Regions from separate parts of the Pseudomonas sp. Leaf58 genome, predicted to be linked through region 1. Evidence: riboswitches for the same ligand, from Rfam matches in the RefSeq annotation. Region 1 holds a riboswitch; the other holds the start of a gene.
What was found. A riboswitch is a leader RNA that binds a small molecule or an ion and turns the genes downstream of it on or off. The one in region 1 is predicted to bind thiamine pyrophosphate.

Region 2: linked by a shared signal. The riboswitch ahead of thiC (phosphomethylpyrimidine synthase ThiC) and the one ahead of DV532_RS12475 (TenA family protein) in region 1 are both predicted to bind thiamine pyrophosphate.

The regions. Positions count from the first base shown of each region.
Region 1 is NZ_CP032677.1:2,674,725-2,682,619, reverse strand. Features, by position in the region: gene DV532_RS12485 (SCO family protein) at 1-60, opposite strand, end outside; gene DV532_RS12480 (Ig-like domain-containing protein) at 185-3,577, opposite strand; TPP riboswitch at 3,829-3,943, shown strand; gene DV532_RS12475 (TenA family protein) at 4,021-4,668, shown strand; gene tenA (thiaminase II) at 4,665-5,327, shown strand; gene DV532_RS12465 (DNA-binding protein) at 5,559-6,551, shown strand; gene DV532_RS12460 (hypothetical protein) at 6,642-6,893, opposite strand; gene DV532_RS12455 (DUF4142 domain-containing protein) at 6,901-7,401, opposite strand; gene DV532_RS12450 (sensor domain-containing diguanylate cyclase) at 7,550-7,895, shown strand, end outside.
Region 2 is NZ_CP032677.1:4,862,368-4,870,262, reverse strand. Features, by position in the region: gene DV532_RS22660 (TolC family outer membrane protein) at 1-1,335, opposite strand, end outside; TPP riboswitch at 1,496-1,602, shown strand; gene thiC (phosphomethylpyrimidine synthase ThiC) at 1,759-3,639, shown strand; gene cytX (putative hydroxymethylpyrimidine transporter CytX) at 3,732-5,015, shown strand; gene DV532_RS22645 (RsiV family protein) at 4,984-5,730, opposite strand; gene DV532_RS22640 (NUDIX domain-containing protein) at 5,927-6,544, shown strand; gene DV532_RS22635 (DUF1249 domain-containing protein) at 6,535-6,987, shown strand; gene cpdA (3',5'-cyclic-AMP phosphodiesterase) at 7,001-7,801, shown strand.

The DNA of each region.
Region 1 (7,895 bases):
GAAGGGGATGCTGGCAGCGAACAGCGCGATTACCAGCAGGAAACGCCATGAGCCGGACATGATGCGGTCCTCGTCGATAACGGTATAGGGGTGGCTACTGTGCAGCCCATCGCCGGCAAGCCATGCGCCCCCTGTGGGAGCGGGCTTGTCCCGCGAAGGGCCGCACAGCGGCCCCCTTTTTCACCTATTTGATGCTGATTGGCACCGTCACGCTTTGCCCCAGCGCCGATTTCACCGTCACCGTGGCCGGCGTGGCCGGGCCAACGCCGGTGGTGGTTACCGACAACCGCCAGCGGGCGCCGCTGGTAGCGGTACTCAGCGTGGCAGCGCCCAGGTTAAGCGGGCCACTGGTGGTGGCTGCGGTCACGGTGATGCTGTTGCCGGTGGCCACCGAGGTAGTGCCGGCCAGGTCCCAGGTGTAGCGGTTGCCGCTGCGTACCTGCACCGTGGCACTGGTGACCTGGATCTGGTCCATCGCCACCAGCGGGCTGACCGCGATGCTGACCGTGGCCGGTGCCACCGACTCGGCGCCCTTGGCGTCCCGCGCCGTGTAGTTGAAGCTGGCGGTAAACGGCGTGGCGACCGTGGCCGGTGGGGTGTAGGTCACCGTGGTGCCGTCGGTGCTGGCAATACCCTGGCCGGAGTCCGGCTGGGTAAGGCCAATGACAGTCAGCGGCAGGTGGCCTTCCGGGTCGGTGTCGTTGGCCAGCACGTTCAGGGTGACAGGCTTGCCCGCCGTGGTTGCAGCACTGTCGTTGGCGGCGACGGGAGGCTTGTTGGCTGGGTCGTCGGTGCCATCATGGCCCTTGGTGCGGAAGGTCGGCAGACCAACCGAAGCCATGTACTGCACGCCATCCCAACCCGGCAGCGGGGTTGGCATAACTTGGAACTGGCCGGGGTGCTCAAGGTCCCAGCGCAGCAACATCGAGGAGTCCTCGTGCTGGGTGTTGTGGCAGTGTTCCATGTACGTGCCGGCGAATTCGCGGAAGCGGATGGCCATTTCCACTTCTTCCGACGAGTCGGCATCCGGGCCGATGCGGTAGACGTCCTTGCGCGCCCATTTTTCCCATTCTGGCGGTGCCTTGCCGTCGCGGCTGAGGATCACGCCTTCTTCGAAGTGCACATGCACCGGGTGGCTCCAGCCATTACCGCCGTTGATGATTTTCCACACTTCCAGGGTTCCGTCGCCGCTGAAGCCGCCATCGGTGGACTGGTTGGCCAGTTGTGGCGCCGCGCTGATGCGTCGTGGGTCCATGCTGTAGCCAAAGCCGCCGTCGGTCTTGATGGTCCAAGGGGTGGTGTCGGTGCCATCGGAGCGACCAAAGATGAACTCGCGATGGCGGGCATCCTTGAGCTTGGCCTGGTCGGTGGCCGAGTTGCGGTCAATCGGCAGCGGGATCATTTTCAGGCCTGCGGCCTTGCCCGGCTTGGCCGGTTCGTAGGCCAACGGATCCATGCTCAGGTCTTGGCCGGTATAAGGCTGCACCAGCAGTTGCAGGAACTTGCCGACGGCGGGGTCGCCGTTATCCCAAACTGGGCCCTTGCTGGTCTGCTTGATGACTGCCTTGTATTTCTCGGCCAGCACGTCGGCCAGCGAGATCGTACCTTCAGGGCCTTTGCCGGTACGGTGCTCTTCGAGGTTGACGAAGTACAGCTTGTCGCCCGCCTTGATACCGTTCTTGGCGAAGTTGATGATGATGTCGTAGCGTTCGGCAATGCCTTGTAGCGGCAGGATACCGTTGTTGTCCTTGGTATCACCGTCGCCGTTGAGGTCCATGGTGCCGTCGAATGGCACGGCGTGTTCCATGATGTTGCCGTCGTTGGCAATCATGTGGAACGGCACGCGGGCATACGACACGTTGGAGCCGGAAGGGCCCTTGAACTCGCCACTGCTACCGGCAATTTCACGCACCACGGCAAACTTGAAGTAGCGCGACACCGAACCGTTGAGGATGCGGAAGCGATAGCTGCGCGCGCGGACCTTGAGCTTGGGCTGGTACTGCCAGTTGACGAGGATCTGGTCGCCGAGGAAACCATCGGTGTTGAACGGGTTGAACCACAGCTGGCCGTTGGCATCCCAGGCCTTGTCGGCGACTACCAGGTTGACGTCGTAGTCACGGTTACCCCACGGCATGGCCGAGCCGCTCGGGAAGCGCAGGTTGACGCCATCCTGCAGGGCTTCGTTGCCGCGGTCCAGGGCGCTGTAGTAGTTCATCATCACGGCGTTGCCTTTGTAGACGTTCTGCGCCGTGAAATCCATCATGTGGTCGTGGAACCAGTGGGTACTCATGGTTTCGCGCCAATCACCGCGAATCTTGATGCTGCCGTTTTCGCAGGTTTTCAGGCCTGGCGAGGCGTCGTTGACGAACAGGGTTTCGCCCGGCGAGCAGGGGAATGCGGCACGGGGGTCCTGGGCGCGGGTATTGATGGTGTCGTAACCGGCCAGTTGCACCGGCCAGCGGTAGTCATAGTACTGGCCCGGGAAGAAGTAAGCGTTGGCAAAGCCGTCGCTCTCGGCCGGCGAATGGCCGTTGTGCTCGTGGGTAGAGATGGTGTGCAGGCCAAAGCCGCCGTTGGCCGACGGGTCGATCGGCAGGGCGTTGTAATGGCGCATCAGGATCGGCTGGCCATAGCGCACCATCAGCAGCTTGGGCGGGAAGGTGCCATCGAAGGTCCACAGCGACTTGTGGTTTTGCAGCGGGAAGTTCGGGTGGAAGCGGGTATCGATGCCCTTGGTAGTGCCCAGGGTGGTGGGGATGTCGGAGGTTTGGTAGTACAGGCCGCCCGGTGCGAATTCGCCAAGGGCATAGTTGTGCATTTGTTTGCGGTCACGCAGGCCAAGGTTGATGCGCGCGCCGGCCTGGGCGGTCTTGAACCCAGCCTGGGGATAAAACTCGTTCCAGCGCTGGTGCGACCAGCCTTTTCCTGGCGGCCGGCCTTCTGCCGGCGAACCGACGGGGTGGCGATTGAGGAACATCTCGATCTGTGCCTTCCATGGGTTGCGATCAAGCACGTTTGAGTATTGGGCCGGGAATGGATACAGGCCCGGCTGCTTGAGAAACGCTTCCAGCGCAGTGCCGCTGGGCCCGCTGCGGGCCACTACGTTAGGGTCTTGCGCTGGCGACGCGCCCAGGGTGGGGACCGGGAAGGTCAAGTCGGGTGGTGGCAGTGTCGGGTCGAGCTTTTCCGGGCCGAATTCTTCAAACAGCAGCAATTGCTGGGTAAACGGCTGGGCACCGTACAGCGGGCTGGGCTTGCCGTTGGTGGGGTACCTGTCCGAGGTTTGCATGAGTGGCGGCAGCACGTTGTCGGTGGTGACCGTGCTGCGGTCGCCCCAAGCGCCATCAGTCAGCTCCAGCGAGCCTTCATTGGCCTCGGGTAAGGTGCTCAGATTGAGCAATGCCGGGGTCGGATCGTCTGGTTGGTCGGAGTAGGCCGACGGGTCGGTCGGCGGGGGCATGCTGTTGTCGTCAAGGGGGGAGGCGATGGCCGTGATCAGCCCAAGACTGACCATCAGCACAGTGACGGAGGACAGCTGGAATGCGTGCCTGGTAGGGCGGATCAGGGGTGTTTTCATTGCGTTATGCCTCGCTCGGGGCTACATGGCTCTCAGCCATCAGTGGCGTTTTGCCTGGTTTAAGGGCCTGAGCAACGGCTGTGCCAACAGATATTTCAGTAATGCTTTGTTAAACAAATCCTTGTAGCGCCTGATGTGCACTAAATAATGGCGCGTCAAGAATGGGTATATGTCCCCATTAGCGGGTCACCCATTGCCCATTATTTGGGTGGCGCGGGTAGTGACAGCGCCGTTGTGCTGGGGTATACCTGAGCGCCACCAAGGGGAGCCCGGCATCGGGCTGAGAAACCGCTTCATGCTGCAGCGCGGTGACCCTTCGAACCTGATCCGGATCATGCCGGCGAAGGGATGGGGCTTGTAACCTGCCTTTTGCCGGCCTCACTGCGAGGCCCGTCCATGCCCACCCTCACGGTCTCGCTGTCACCCCTTTCAAGGACAGCTTGATGACCGAACGCTTCAGCCAGACCCTGCGCCGCCAGAGCGAGCCCACCTGGTCGGCGGCCGTTGGCCACCGCTTCGTGACCCAATTGTGCGACGGCAGCCTGCCGGACCCGATCATGGTCAGCTACCTGGTGCAAGACCACCGCTTCCTCGACAGCTTCCTGACCTTGCTGGGCGCAGCCATCGCCACTGCCGACACCTTCGAGGCGCGCCTGCGCTTCGGCCGCTTTGCCGGGATGATTTCCAGCGACGAGAACACTTACTTCCTGCGCGCCTTCGAAGCCTTGGGTGTTAGCCCCGCACAACGCAGCGAACCGGCTGATACCGCACCCACCGCAGGGTTCAAGGCAATCATGCGCGAAGCGGCGGCCACCCGGTCCTACGCGGCCGCGCTGGCGGTACTCAACGTTGCCGAAGGCCTGTACCTGGACTGGGCGCTGAAGGCGCCAAAGCCGATGCCCGGCAACTTCGTCCACGCCGAGTGGATCACCCTGCACGACAACCCGGCGTTCCAGGACTTCGTCGCCTTCCTGCAGGCCGAGCTCGACCGCGTTGGCCGGCAGGAAGCCGCGCTGGCGAGTGACTTCTACCAGCGCACCGTGGCGCTGGAGTTGGCTTTCTTCGACGCCGTTTACCCAGAGGACCAATAAGCATGGATATCTTTGACCGGCTCAAGGCGGCCGCTGCGCCGCAGTGGAACAGCTATGTCGACCACGACTTCGTGCGCCAGATGGGCGAGGGGACGCTAAGCGAGGCCGCGTTCCGGACCTACCTGGTGCAGGATTACCTGTTCCTTATCCAGTTCGCCCGTGCTTGGGCGCTGGCGGCCTATAAGAGCCGTCGCCCGGCTGACATTCGCGCTGCGCAGGCCGGGCTGGCAGCGATTCTGGACGAAACCGAGCTGCACTTGCGCCTGTGCGCGCGCTGGGGGCTAACCCAGGCGGATATCGAGGCGGCGCCTGAGCACCAGGCCACGGTGGCCTACACCCGCTATGTGCTGGACTGCGGCGCTGCGGGTGACTTGCTGGAGTTGCATGTGGCGCTGGCGCCTTGTGTTGTCGGCTATGCGGAAATTGGCCGGGCGCTGTCCGAACGCATTGGTGACTTGAGCAACCACCCGTACCGCGAATGGATTGGCGAGTATGCCGGGGCGGGTTACCAAGCTGTCGCAGCGGCGGCACGCAAGCACCTGGATGAATTGGCGGCACGGAGCATGACCGAGCAGCGGTTTACCGAACTGGTGGGGATTTTTGCCCAGGCCTCCAGCCTGGAGGCGGATTTCTGGCAGATGGGCTTGGCTAGCCAGTAACGCGCTGCATACCCCTAGCAACCTTACGACGCCCCGCCGGCTTGAAGCCGAGCGGGGCGTTTTGCTGTTTGGCGTACGGGTTTTGCCCCTAAAAAGCCTAAACATGCCATTCACATGCGATAAGCCGTGATTATTCCACCTTAGGAAAGGTTTGCAGGCAGCTTTGCATATCGTCATAATTGGTACGTAATTACATAGTACATAACACAGTACAAAATCGTAGGAGCAAGCATGGCCCGGGGCGGTATTAACAAGGTGGTAGTGCAGCAGGCGCGCCAGGCGCTGATTGCCCGGGGCGAGAACCCCAGCATCGATGCCATACGTATCGAGCTGGGCAATACCGGCTCCAAGACCACGATTCACCGCTACCTCAAGGAGCTGAACGGCCAGCAGCCGGTAGCCGCCGAGGGCGGCATAGCATTGAGCGACGTGTTGAGCCGAATGGTTGGGCAACTGGCAACCCAGTTGCAGGACGAGGCCGACCTGAGGATCGAGCAGGCCGAAAGCACCTTCACCGCACAACGCGAACAGTTGGAAGCACAGCTGGCGATTACCCAACAGGCGCTGGCTGCCGCGCACCAGCAGCATCAAATTGATGTCGCCGCACTGGCCGCCGAATCGGAAAAACTGCTTTCCACCCAAAGCACGCTGCAAGCCGAACAGCTGCGCAGTGCCAGCCTCAACCAGTCGCTGGGCGAATTGCAGGTGCGCCTGGCCGACAAGGACGAGCAGGTGAAGTCACTGGAGGATAAGCACCGGCATGCCCGCGACGCGCTGGAGCACTATCGCACCGCCAGCCGCGAACAGCGTGAACAGGAACAACGCCGCCACGAAGCGCAACTGCAACAGCTGCAAGTGGAAGTGCGCCAACTGCAACAGGGCTTGATCGTCAAGCAGGACGAGCTAACCCGCCTGCACCGCGATAATGAGCGTTTGCTGGGTGAGCACCGTCAGGCGGCCAGCGCTTGCAGGGCACAGGATGAATTGCTGGAGCAGCGCGATGCGCAGATCCAAGGCTTGCGCACCATCCTGGCCCAGGCACAGGGCGCCAGCGAGGAAATGCGCCGGCAGCTGGATGTGCAGGCAAAAAGCCTGGAGGAGCGGCGCGACCTGTGCGCCCAGCAGGCTCGTCAGTTGCTGCTGCTTGAAGAGCAACTCGCCACGCGAGATGCGGCGTTGAAGGAGTGTCAGCTGCAATTGTCGGCCGCTGTGGGGACGCCATAAGCCACAGACAGAAGCGCTCAATTTAGCGGCCCGGTGTCGCAAAAGGGCCGCAAAAGCGGCCCCGCGGTCTTGCCTAACAAGGGGGTGTGTTCAAGCCTCGGCTTGTCTGGCCGCTTCCACCCCAGCCGCCGACAGTTTGATCGGGTAGTTCACACTGATCTGGTGGTCGTGGCCCACCACCACGCTGCCATCCTGGATCAATCCGGCCTCCTGCAGGGCTTTCAACATGCCGGCCACCGCCTTCTCGCCGCGGTAGTTATCCAGTACTTCCTTACCCAGCCCATGAGGGTGAGCGTGCAGCAGGCGGGTCAGCACTTCGGCTTTCAATGCTTCATTACTCATGCGGGCCTCACTTGTCGTGTTTGGCCTGAAGCGCCTTGGCGTGCTTCAGATGCTGTTCCAATTTGGGCAGGGTTTCACTGGCGAAGGCCTTCAGCTCAGCCTTGTCTGACGATGCCGCTTCCTTCTTGAACAGCTCCACCGCCTTTTCGTGAGCGTCGACCTGGTTGTTGATGTACGACTTGTCGAAGGACTCCTCTCGCCATTCCAGGATCATTTTTTTGACCTTGTCGGTTATTGCCGCCTCATCGGGCACGGAAATATCCAGCTTGCGGGCGATGTCGCCCAGTTTCTGGTTAGCCTTGGTATGGTCAGTGACCATTTCCTGGGCGAATGTCTTGATTTCGCTGTTCTGGCTTTTTTCCTTGGCCAGGTTGCCGGTGACCACTTCGGCAATGCCGGCCTCTGTGGCCGCCTCGACAAAGTCATCGGAACTGGCCGCCAGTGCGTGTACCGATGCCAGGCCCAGCACCATGGAGAACCCGACGCGCTTGATGAAGAGATTGCTCATGCTTCACTCCTTAAACCGTGGCGCGACATCTGCGTCGCTTACGGTTGAGGGCAAAGCCGAGGCAAAGGTTTAATCTTTTTCGTGGCGGCGCTCAGGGAGCGCTGAACTATAGTGAATGGCGGCAAACGCAGTATGGCTAGGGATTTCAATGTGCGCAGCCAGGAAACAAGAGGAAGAGGGACTGTTCGCGGTAACCGGCGAGGGCCGCGCCGTGGCGTTGTTTCGCTTGGTCCTGGCGTTCATGTTGGTGGTAATGCTGACCTTCGTCATGGTGGAAGGCTGGCGCATCTGGCGCGACTACCGGCATGCCTTTAGCAACGCAGAGAACATGGTCACCAACCTGGCCCGGGCCACAGCGCAGCACGCCGAAGACGCCATCCGCCAGGTGGACGTCATCACCGCAGCGTTGGCCGAGCGCCTGCAAGGTGACGGTTTCGACCACATCGATCGGCCGCGCCTGCATGCCTTGCTGGTCCAGCAGAAAAATATCATGC
Region 2 (7,895 bases), 2.2 Mb from region 1:
CTGCAGGTCTTGCGGGCTCAACGTGCCGGCGGCCTGCTTCAGGCTCAGGTTGTCGAGGATGTAGTCATAGCGGCTGTTGTTGTAGTCGCGCACCGAGGTGTACAGCTGGCGTTGCGCGTCGAGCACGTCGACGATGTTGCGGGTACCCACCTGGTAGCCGATTTCGGTGGCTTCCAGCGCGCTCTGGTTGGAGATGATCGACTGCTTGCGCGCCTGCACCTGTTCCACGTCGGTATTCACTGCGCGGTGCAGGTTGCGGGTGTTTTCCACCACCTGGCGGCGCAGGCTTTCGCGCTGCTGCTCGCTCTGGCTCAGGCGTTGGTAGGCCTCGCGCACTTGCGAGCTGGTCAGGCCGCCGCTGTAGATCGGGATGTTCAGTTGCAGGCCGATGCTGGTCTGCTCGACATCGCCGCTATAGCGTGAAACCGGGGCCGGTGCGGGGTTGGTGAAACCGAAGTTGTCGTTGTCACCCTTCTGGTATTTGGCCACTGCGTCGAGGGTCGGCGCATGGCCGGCCTTGCGCTGGCGCAGGGTTTCTTCGGCAGCGACGACCGCGTGGTTGGTAGCCAGCAGGTTGAGGTTCTGACGCCCGGCGGTTTCGACCCAGGCCTTGGCGTCGTTGGGCGTGGGCACCTGCACCGGCAGGGTATGCACCACGCCTTGAATCGACCGGTATTCCCGGTTGGTCAGGGTTACCAGGGCCTCGAAGGCATCCTGCACCTGGCGTTCGGCAATGATTCGGTTGGCCCGTGCCGTATCGTAGCTGGCTTGGGATTGCAGCACGTCGGTCTTGTCGGAGAGGCCGACGTCGAATCGCTCGTTGGACTGGTCCAGCTGGCGCTTGAAGGCCGCTTCCTCGGCCTTGGTAGCGGCCAGGTTGTCCTGCGCGCGAAGCACGGCGAAGTAGTTCTGTGCGGTTTGCAGGATCAGGTTCTGTTCAGTCGCCGACAGCTCCAGTGCAGCCTGTTCGTTGACGGCTTCGGCAGCTTGCAGCTGGAACCAGCGGTCAGCACGGAAGATCGGCTGCGCCAGGGTAGCGCTCCAGGTATTGCCGCTGCGGTTGCTGGTGGTCGAGGGTTCGTCCAGTTTGGTGCGGGTGTTCAGCATCTCGGCACCGGCAGACAGGTTGGGCAGCAACCCGGCGCGAGCCTGCGGCACCACTTCGCGGCGGGCGCCATAATCGGCGCGCGCGGCAGCCAGGTCGGCGTTGTTGTCGACCGCCTCCTGGTAAACGCTGACCAGGTCGGTCTTCACTGTAGAGGGCACGTCCGCTGCCCAGACCACTCCGTTGGACGCACAAGACACGGCTATCGCCAGTGAGAGTTTGCGCAGCATAGAGGCAATCCTTGTACGAAATTTAATTACTGAACTGTTGAGTATCGAGCGACGGGCCAGTGTAGTGCCATGCGCACCCGGCAACAATCGCCCGGGGTGCCTTTCATCAACCGCGCATTTACCCGCTTGGCTTTGCCGACCACTCCAGTCTAGACTGCGCATGTTCTTGTCGGGGTGCCTTGAAGCAAAGGCTGAGATCGCAAAGTTGCGGATCCCGTTGAACCTGATCAGGTTAGCGCCTGCGTAGGGAACAAGATTGCTCGCCTTCCCGGGGAGCCTCTTGTGCCAGGTCCGGGAATGTCGCAGCTGCATGCAGCTTCAGGCACCCCCATATCCGGCACTGCCCCCGTCAAAGGGGGGCGTCCGCGCCTTTCAGGTTCACCCCGACATTCCCCTGCTAGGAAGCCGTCTGGAGAGCCTGTGATGAGCAAACAAGAAAAAGCGATCAACCTCAGCGAATCGGCACAAGTCGATCAGCAGTCCGTACAACCGTTCCCGCGGTCGCGCAAGGTGTATGTCGAAGGCTCGCGCCCGGACATCCGCGTGCCTATGCGCGAAATCAGCCTGGACGATACCCCAACCGATTTTGGTGGCGAAACCAACGCACCGGTGTTGGTCTATGACACTTCCGGCCCGTACACCGACCCCAACGTGGTCATCGACGTGCGCAAGGGCCTGGCCGATGTGCGTTCGGCCTGGATCGACGCCCGTGGTGACACCGAGCGCCTGGGCGGCTTGAGCTCCGATTTCGGCCAGCAGCGGCTGAACGATGCCGAACTGGCCAAGCTGCGTTTCGCCCACGTGCGTAACCCGCGCCGTGCCAAGGCGGGCGCCAACGTCTCGCAGATGCACTATGCCCGCCAAGGCATCATCACCGCCGAGATGGAATACGTAGCCATCCGCGAAAACATGAAGCTGCAAGAGGCCCGCGCAGCTGGCTTGCTGGACCAGCAGCACGCCGGCCACAGCTTCGGGGCCAATATCCCGAAAGAAATCACCCCCGAGTTCGTTCGCCAGGAAATCGCCCGTGGCCGCGCGATCATCCCCGCCAACATCAACCACCCGGAAGTGGAGCCGATGATCATTGGCCGCAACTTCTTGGTGAAGATCAACGGCAACATCGGCAACAGCGCCCTGGGCTCCTCGATCGAGGAAGAAGTGGCCAAGCTGACCTGGGGCATTCGTTGGGGTTCGGACACGGTCATGGACCTGTCCACTGGCAAGCACATCCATGAAACCCGCGAGTGGATCATCCGCAACTCGCCGGTGCCGATTGGTACCGTACCGATTTACCAAGCCCTGGAAAAGGTCAACGGCGTGGCCGAGGACCTGACCTGGGAGCTGTTCCGCGACACCCTGATCGAGCAGGCCGAGCAGGGCGTGGACTACTTCACTATCCACGCCGGTGTGTTGCTGCGCTATGTGCCGCTGACCGCCAAGCGTGTCACCGGTATTGTCAGCCGTGGTGGTTCGATCATGGCCAAGTGGTGCCTGGCGCATCACAAAGAGAACTTCCTGTACACGCACTTCGACGAAATTTGCGAAATCATGAAGGCTTACGACGTCAGCTTCTCGCTGGGCGACGGCCTGCGTCCGGGCTCGATTGCCGACGCCAACGATGCCGCGCAGTTCGGTGAGCTGGAAACCCTCGGCGAGTTGACCAAGATTGCCTGGAAGCACGATGTACAGTGCATGATCGAAGGCCCAGGCCACGTGCCGATGCAACTGATCAAGGAGAACATGGACAAGCAGCTGGAATGCTGCGACGAGGCGCCGTTCTACACCCTCGGCCCGCTGACCACCGATATCGCCCCAGGCTACGACCACATCACCTCGGGCATTGGCGCGGCGATGATCGGCTGGTTCGGTTGCGCCATGCTCTGCTACGTCACGCCCAAGGAGCACCTGGGCCTGCCGAACAAGGATGACGTGAAAACCGGCATTATCACCTACAAGATTGCCGCGCATGCCGCCGACCTTGCCAAGGGTCACCCGGGCGCGCAGATCCGCGATAACGCCCTGTCCAAGGCGCGCTTCGAGTTCCGTTGGCAAGACCAGTTCAACCTGGGCCTGGACCCAGACACCGCCCGCGCCTACCACGACGAGACGCTGCCGAAGGAATCGGCCAAGGTCGCGCACTTCTGCTCGATGTGCGGGCCGAAGTTCTGCTCGATGAAAATCACCCAGGAAGTGCGTGAGTACGCGGCCAAGATCGAGGCCGTTGACGTGACGGTAGAGCAAGGCATGCGTGAGCAGGCCGAGCGGTTCCGCCAGGAAGGCAGCCAGCTGTACCACAAAGTCTAAACCCTGCCGCAACTCCCTGTTGTTGTAGGAGCGGGCAAGCCCGCTCCTACAACAGGGGGCAGCAACTCATAATTCTTCTGGCGAACATAACAATGACCACCACCAGCCAATTCTCCCCCGACCACCCGGTCCCCACCGCCCAGCGCATCTTCGGTGCCCGCGACATGTTCTCGCTGTGGTTCTCCCTCGGCATCGGCCTGATGGTGCTGCAGGTCGGCGCCATGCTGGCCCCTGGCCTGGGCCTTGCTAGCGCGGTGCTGGCCATCGCCTTGGGCACGGGTGTGGGCGTGTTGTTGCTGGGCGCCGCAGGTGTCATCGGTAGCGATACCGGCCTGTCGGCCATGGGTACCCTGAAACTCAGCCTGGGCGGCCATGGCGCGCGCTTGCCGGCGCTGCTCAACCTGCTGCAACTGGTGGGCTGGGGCGCCTTCGAAATCATCGTCATGCGCGATGCCGCCAGCCTGCTGGGCGCGCGGGCGTTTGGTGAAGACAGTGCCTGGAACAGCCCGATGCTCTGGACCCTGTGCTTCGGCGCCCTGGCTACCTTGCTCGCGGTCAGCGGGCCGCTTGCGTTCGTGCGCAAGGTGCTGCGCGCCTGGGGTATCTGGCTGCTGCTGGGTGCCTGCCTGTGGCTGACCTGGAACCTGTTCGCCAAGGCCGACCTGGCGGCGTTGTGGAGCCGTGCTGGGGATGGTTCGATGTCGCTGGCGGTGGGCTTCGACATCGTCATCGCCATGCCGCTGTCATGGCTACCGCTGATCGCCGACTACTCACGCTTCGCCCGCAACGGCAAGCATGTGTTCGGCGGTACGGTACTGGGTTATTTCATCGGCAACACCTGGCTGATGAGCCTGGGCGTGGCTTACACCCTGGCCTTTGCCGCCAATGGGGAAGCCAACGCCCTGCTGCTAGCCCTGGCCGGCGCCGGCATGGGCATTCCACTGCTGCTGATTCTGCTGGATGAGTCGGAAAAGGCCTTTGCCGATATCCATTCAGCGGCGGTTTCGACTGGCGTGTTGGTGCGCTTGAAGGTCGAGCACCTGGCGCTGGCCATTGGTGTGCTGTGCACATTGATCGCCCTGCTGGCACCACTGGCACAGTACGAGAACTTCCTGCTGCTGATCGGTTCGGTGTTCGCGCCGCTGTTCGGTGTGGTACTGATGGACCATTACGTGATCCGTCGCCGCCGCCTGCCGGCACAGGTGGCGGGCTTGCACTGGCAGGCGCTGCTGGCCTGGGCGGTGGGTGTGGCGGCTTACCATGTCATCGCCGTGCAAGCGCCGGACCTGGGGGCGACCCTGCCGGCATTGCTGCTGGCAGGGCTTCTGCATGGGCTACTGAGCTTCAGCCGCGGCCGGGAAACAGCTCAGGCTTGAGCACGCCGTTCAGGCGCGGGTAGGGGATCTTCAACTCCACGTGGCCCATGGAGTAGGGCGCGATGGAGTAAACCTCGTACTTGACCACCACCGCGCCGTACGTCAGGGCGACGTGCGGCGATTTTTGGAACGGCCAGGTCTTGATGAACTCGGCGTCCTTGTCCATGCCCACGCTTATCAGCCAGGCGCGGTGCGATTCCTCGACGGTTTTCCAGAAGGTGTCTTCCTGGCCGGGCAACAGCATGTCCTGCAGGGTTAGCACCTTGTCCAGCTTGCGCGAATAGTTGATGAAACCACGCCCAGGCATGCCGTGGGCGCCGCCGCTGTCCAGGTAGCTGGACAGCTCGATGATCACCAGCCCGTCATGCTGCTCGCGTACCTTGGCTTGCAGGTAACTGCTGTTACGTTTGTCGGCACCGGCCAGGTATTGCTGCTCATAGGCCTGCAGGGTGCTTGGCGCGGTGCCATGCTGATTATCTTCGGTCAGCTGCAGCAGGCGCTTTTCGACGATACCGTCGAGTTTGGGCAGGGCCGGGAAATGGATCATGTCGATGTTAACCAGCGGGCAGTCGCTTTCGCTGCAGCCGGGTTTGACATGTTCCCAGGCGTCGCGCTTGACCTCGAGCGGTGCCCGGTAGTTAGGCGTGAACAAGCTTTGGCAGGCACCAAGAGCGAGTGCCAGCACGGCCACGGAAGTCAGTTTGACAAGTGTCATGATGATCCTTGCAGAACAGGGAAAAGTCGGCCTTTGACCGTCTGCGCGGCCTTCAGTTCGCCACTAAGCTAACAGAGTGAAGACGGACTGTCCCGAGTGCGCGAACGGTTGCCGGAAAGGGATGAAACGGGCAAGCGTGCAGAGTAGGATGGCGCGATGCGGTCATTGTGCGGTTGATGTAGCAACGAGGGTTTCCATGTCTGACACGTTGAATTCGGTACCCAAGGCGTTCGAGATCGCCGAGCGGGCCAACTGTTTCCAGGGCTTCTACAAGCTCGACAAGGTGCGCCTGCGCCACGAACTGTTCGCTGGCGGCTTGGGCCGCGAAATCAGTCGCGAGCTATTTGTGCGTCACGATGCCGTGTGCGTGCTGCCCTACGATCCGCAGCGCGATGAAGTGGTGCTGATCGAGCAGTTCCGCGTCGGTGCCATGGACAAAGTTGATAACCCTTGGTTGATCGAGATGGTCGCCGGGCTGATCGACAAGGACGAACAACCTGAAGAGGTTGCCCACCGTGAAGCCGAAGAAGAAGCTGGCCTCACCTTCAGTGCCCTGTGGCCGATGACCCGTTACTTCCCGTCGCCCGGCGGCAGTGACGAATACGTCCACCTGTTCCTAGGCCGTTGCACCAGCGAGGGCGCAGGCGGGCTGCATGGCCTGGAAGAAGAAGGTGAGGACATTCGCGTGCGCGTGTGGTCGTTCGAGGATGCCTTGCAGGCGGTGCGCGACGGGCGCATCTGCAATGCAGCGACCATCATCGGCCTGCAATGGCTGGCGCTGAACCGTGATGAAGTACGAGGTATGTGGAAGTGAACCTGTTGCGCGAGCGTTATCGGGTCGACCTGGTTGGGCTGCAGGCAGCCTGCGAGGCCAACTACGCCCGGCTGATGCGCCTGTTGCCAGACATGCGCACCACCCAGAGCTCGCGCCGCATCGGCATGACCCAGGGCGACCAAATGCTCGGCGTGCTGGTGCTCGATGTGGTGCTGGCCTGCCCGTACACCACCACTTTGCATGTGCGCCAGGAGCACAGCTTGCCGTGGCTGCCGGTGCCGCATCTGGAAGTGCAGGTGTACCACGATGCGCGCATGGCCGAAGTGGTCAGCGCGGAACATGCCCGGCGCTTGCGCAGTATCTACCCCTATCCCAACGCCGGTATGCACCAGCCAGATGAAAAGGCCCAGCTCAACCTGTTCCTGGGTGAGTGGTTGAGCCACTGCCTGGCGTGTGGCCATGAACTGGCCAGTGTTCGCTGAAAGGAGATGGCCGTTGCTACGCCCTGATTCATCCCGCCCTGTGCATGTGCTCCAACTGACCGATGCTCACCTGTTCGCCGCGCCGACAGGCACCATGCTCGGGCTCAATACCCGTGACAGCCTGCATCATGTGGTGGCGCAGGCGCTGCGCGAGCAAGCGCATACCGACCTGTTGTTGTGCACCGGGGACCTGTCCCAGGACGCCAGTGTGGCGTCGTACCAAGCGTTCCGAGACCTGACCGCGCCGTTTGGCGTAGCCACCCGCTGGTTGCCGGGCAACCATGACGAGGCCAAGGTCATGGCCCAGGTGGCGCCTGAGCTGGTACAAGCGGTGACCGATATCGGCGCGTGGCGCATCGTCATGCTCGACACCGCAGTGCCGGGGGCGACGCACGGGCTGTTGGCGGATGATCAACTGGTACTGCTGGACGCGGCTTTGAGGGGCGCAGACGAGCGGCATTGCCTGGTGTGTTTACACCATCAGCCGGTGGACATCGGTTGTGCCTGGATTGCGCCGATCGGCTTGCGCAATGCCCAGGCCTTGTTCGCTATCATCGAAGGTTATCCACAGGTGCGCGCGTTGCTATGGGGGCATGTGCACCAGGAATGGGATGAAGTGCGCGCGGGGCGGCGCCTGCTGGCCACGCCGTCGACCTGTATTCAGTTCGCCGCTGGCAGCGAGGACTTTGCGGTAAGCGAGGAGCAACCGGGGTATCGCTGGTTGCGCCTGCATGCCGACGGGCGGTTGGAAACCGGGGTAGAGCGAGCGTTGGATTTCGAGGTCAAGCTCGACTTCGATAGCCCCGGGTATTGAACATTGTGGGGCCGCTGAACGCACCGGCGCTGTTGAAGAAATTGTTGCGAAACCCGTGACACTGCGTCAAAACCCGGCGAACGCGCTACACTGC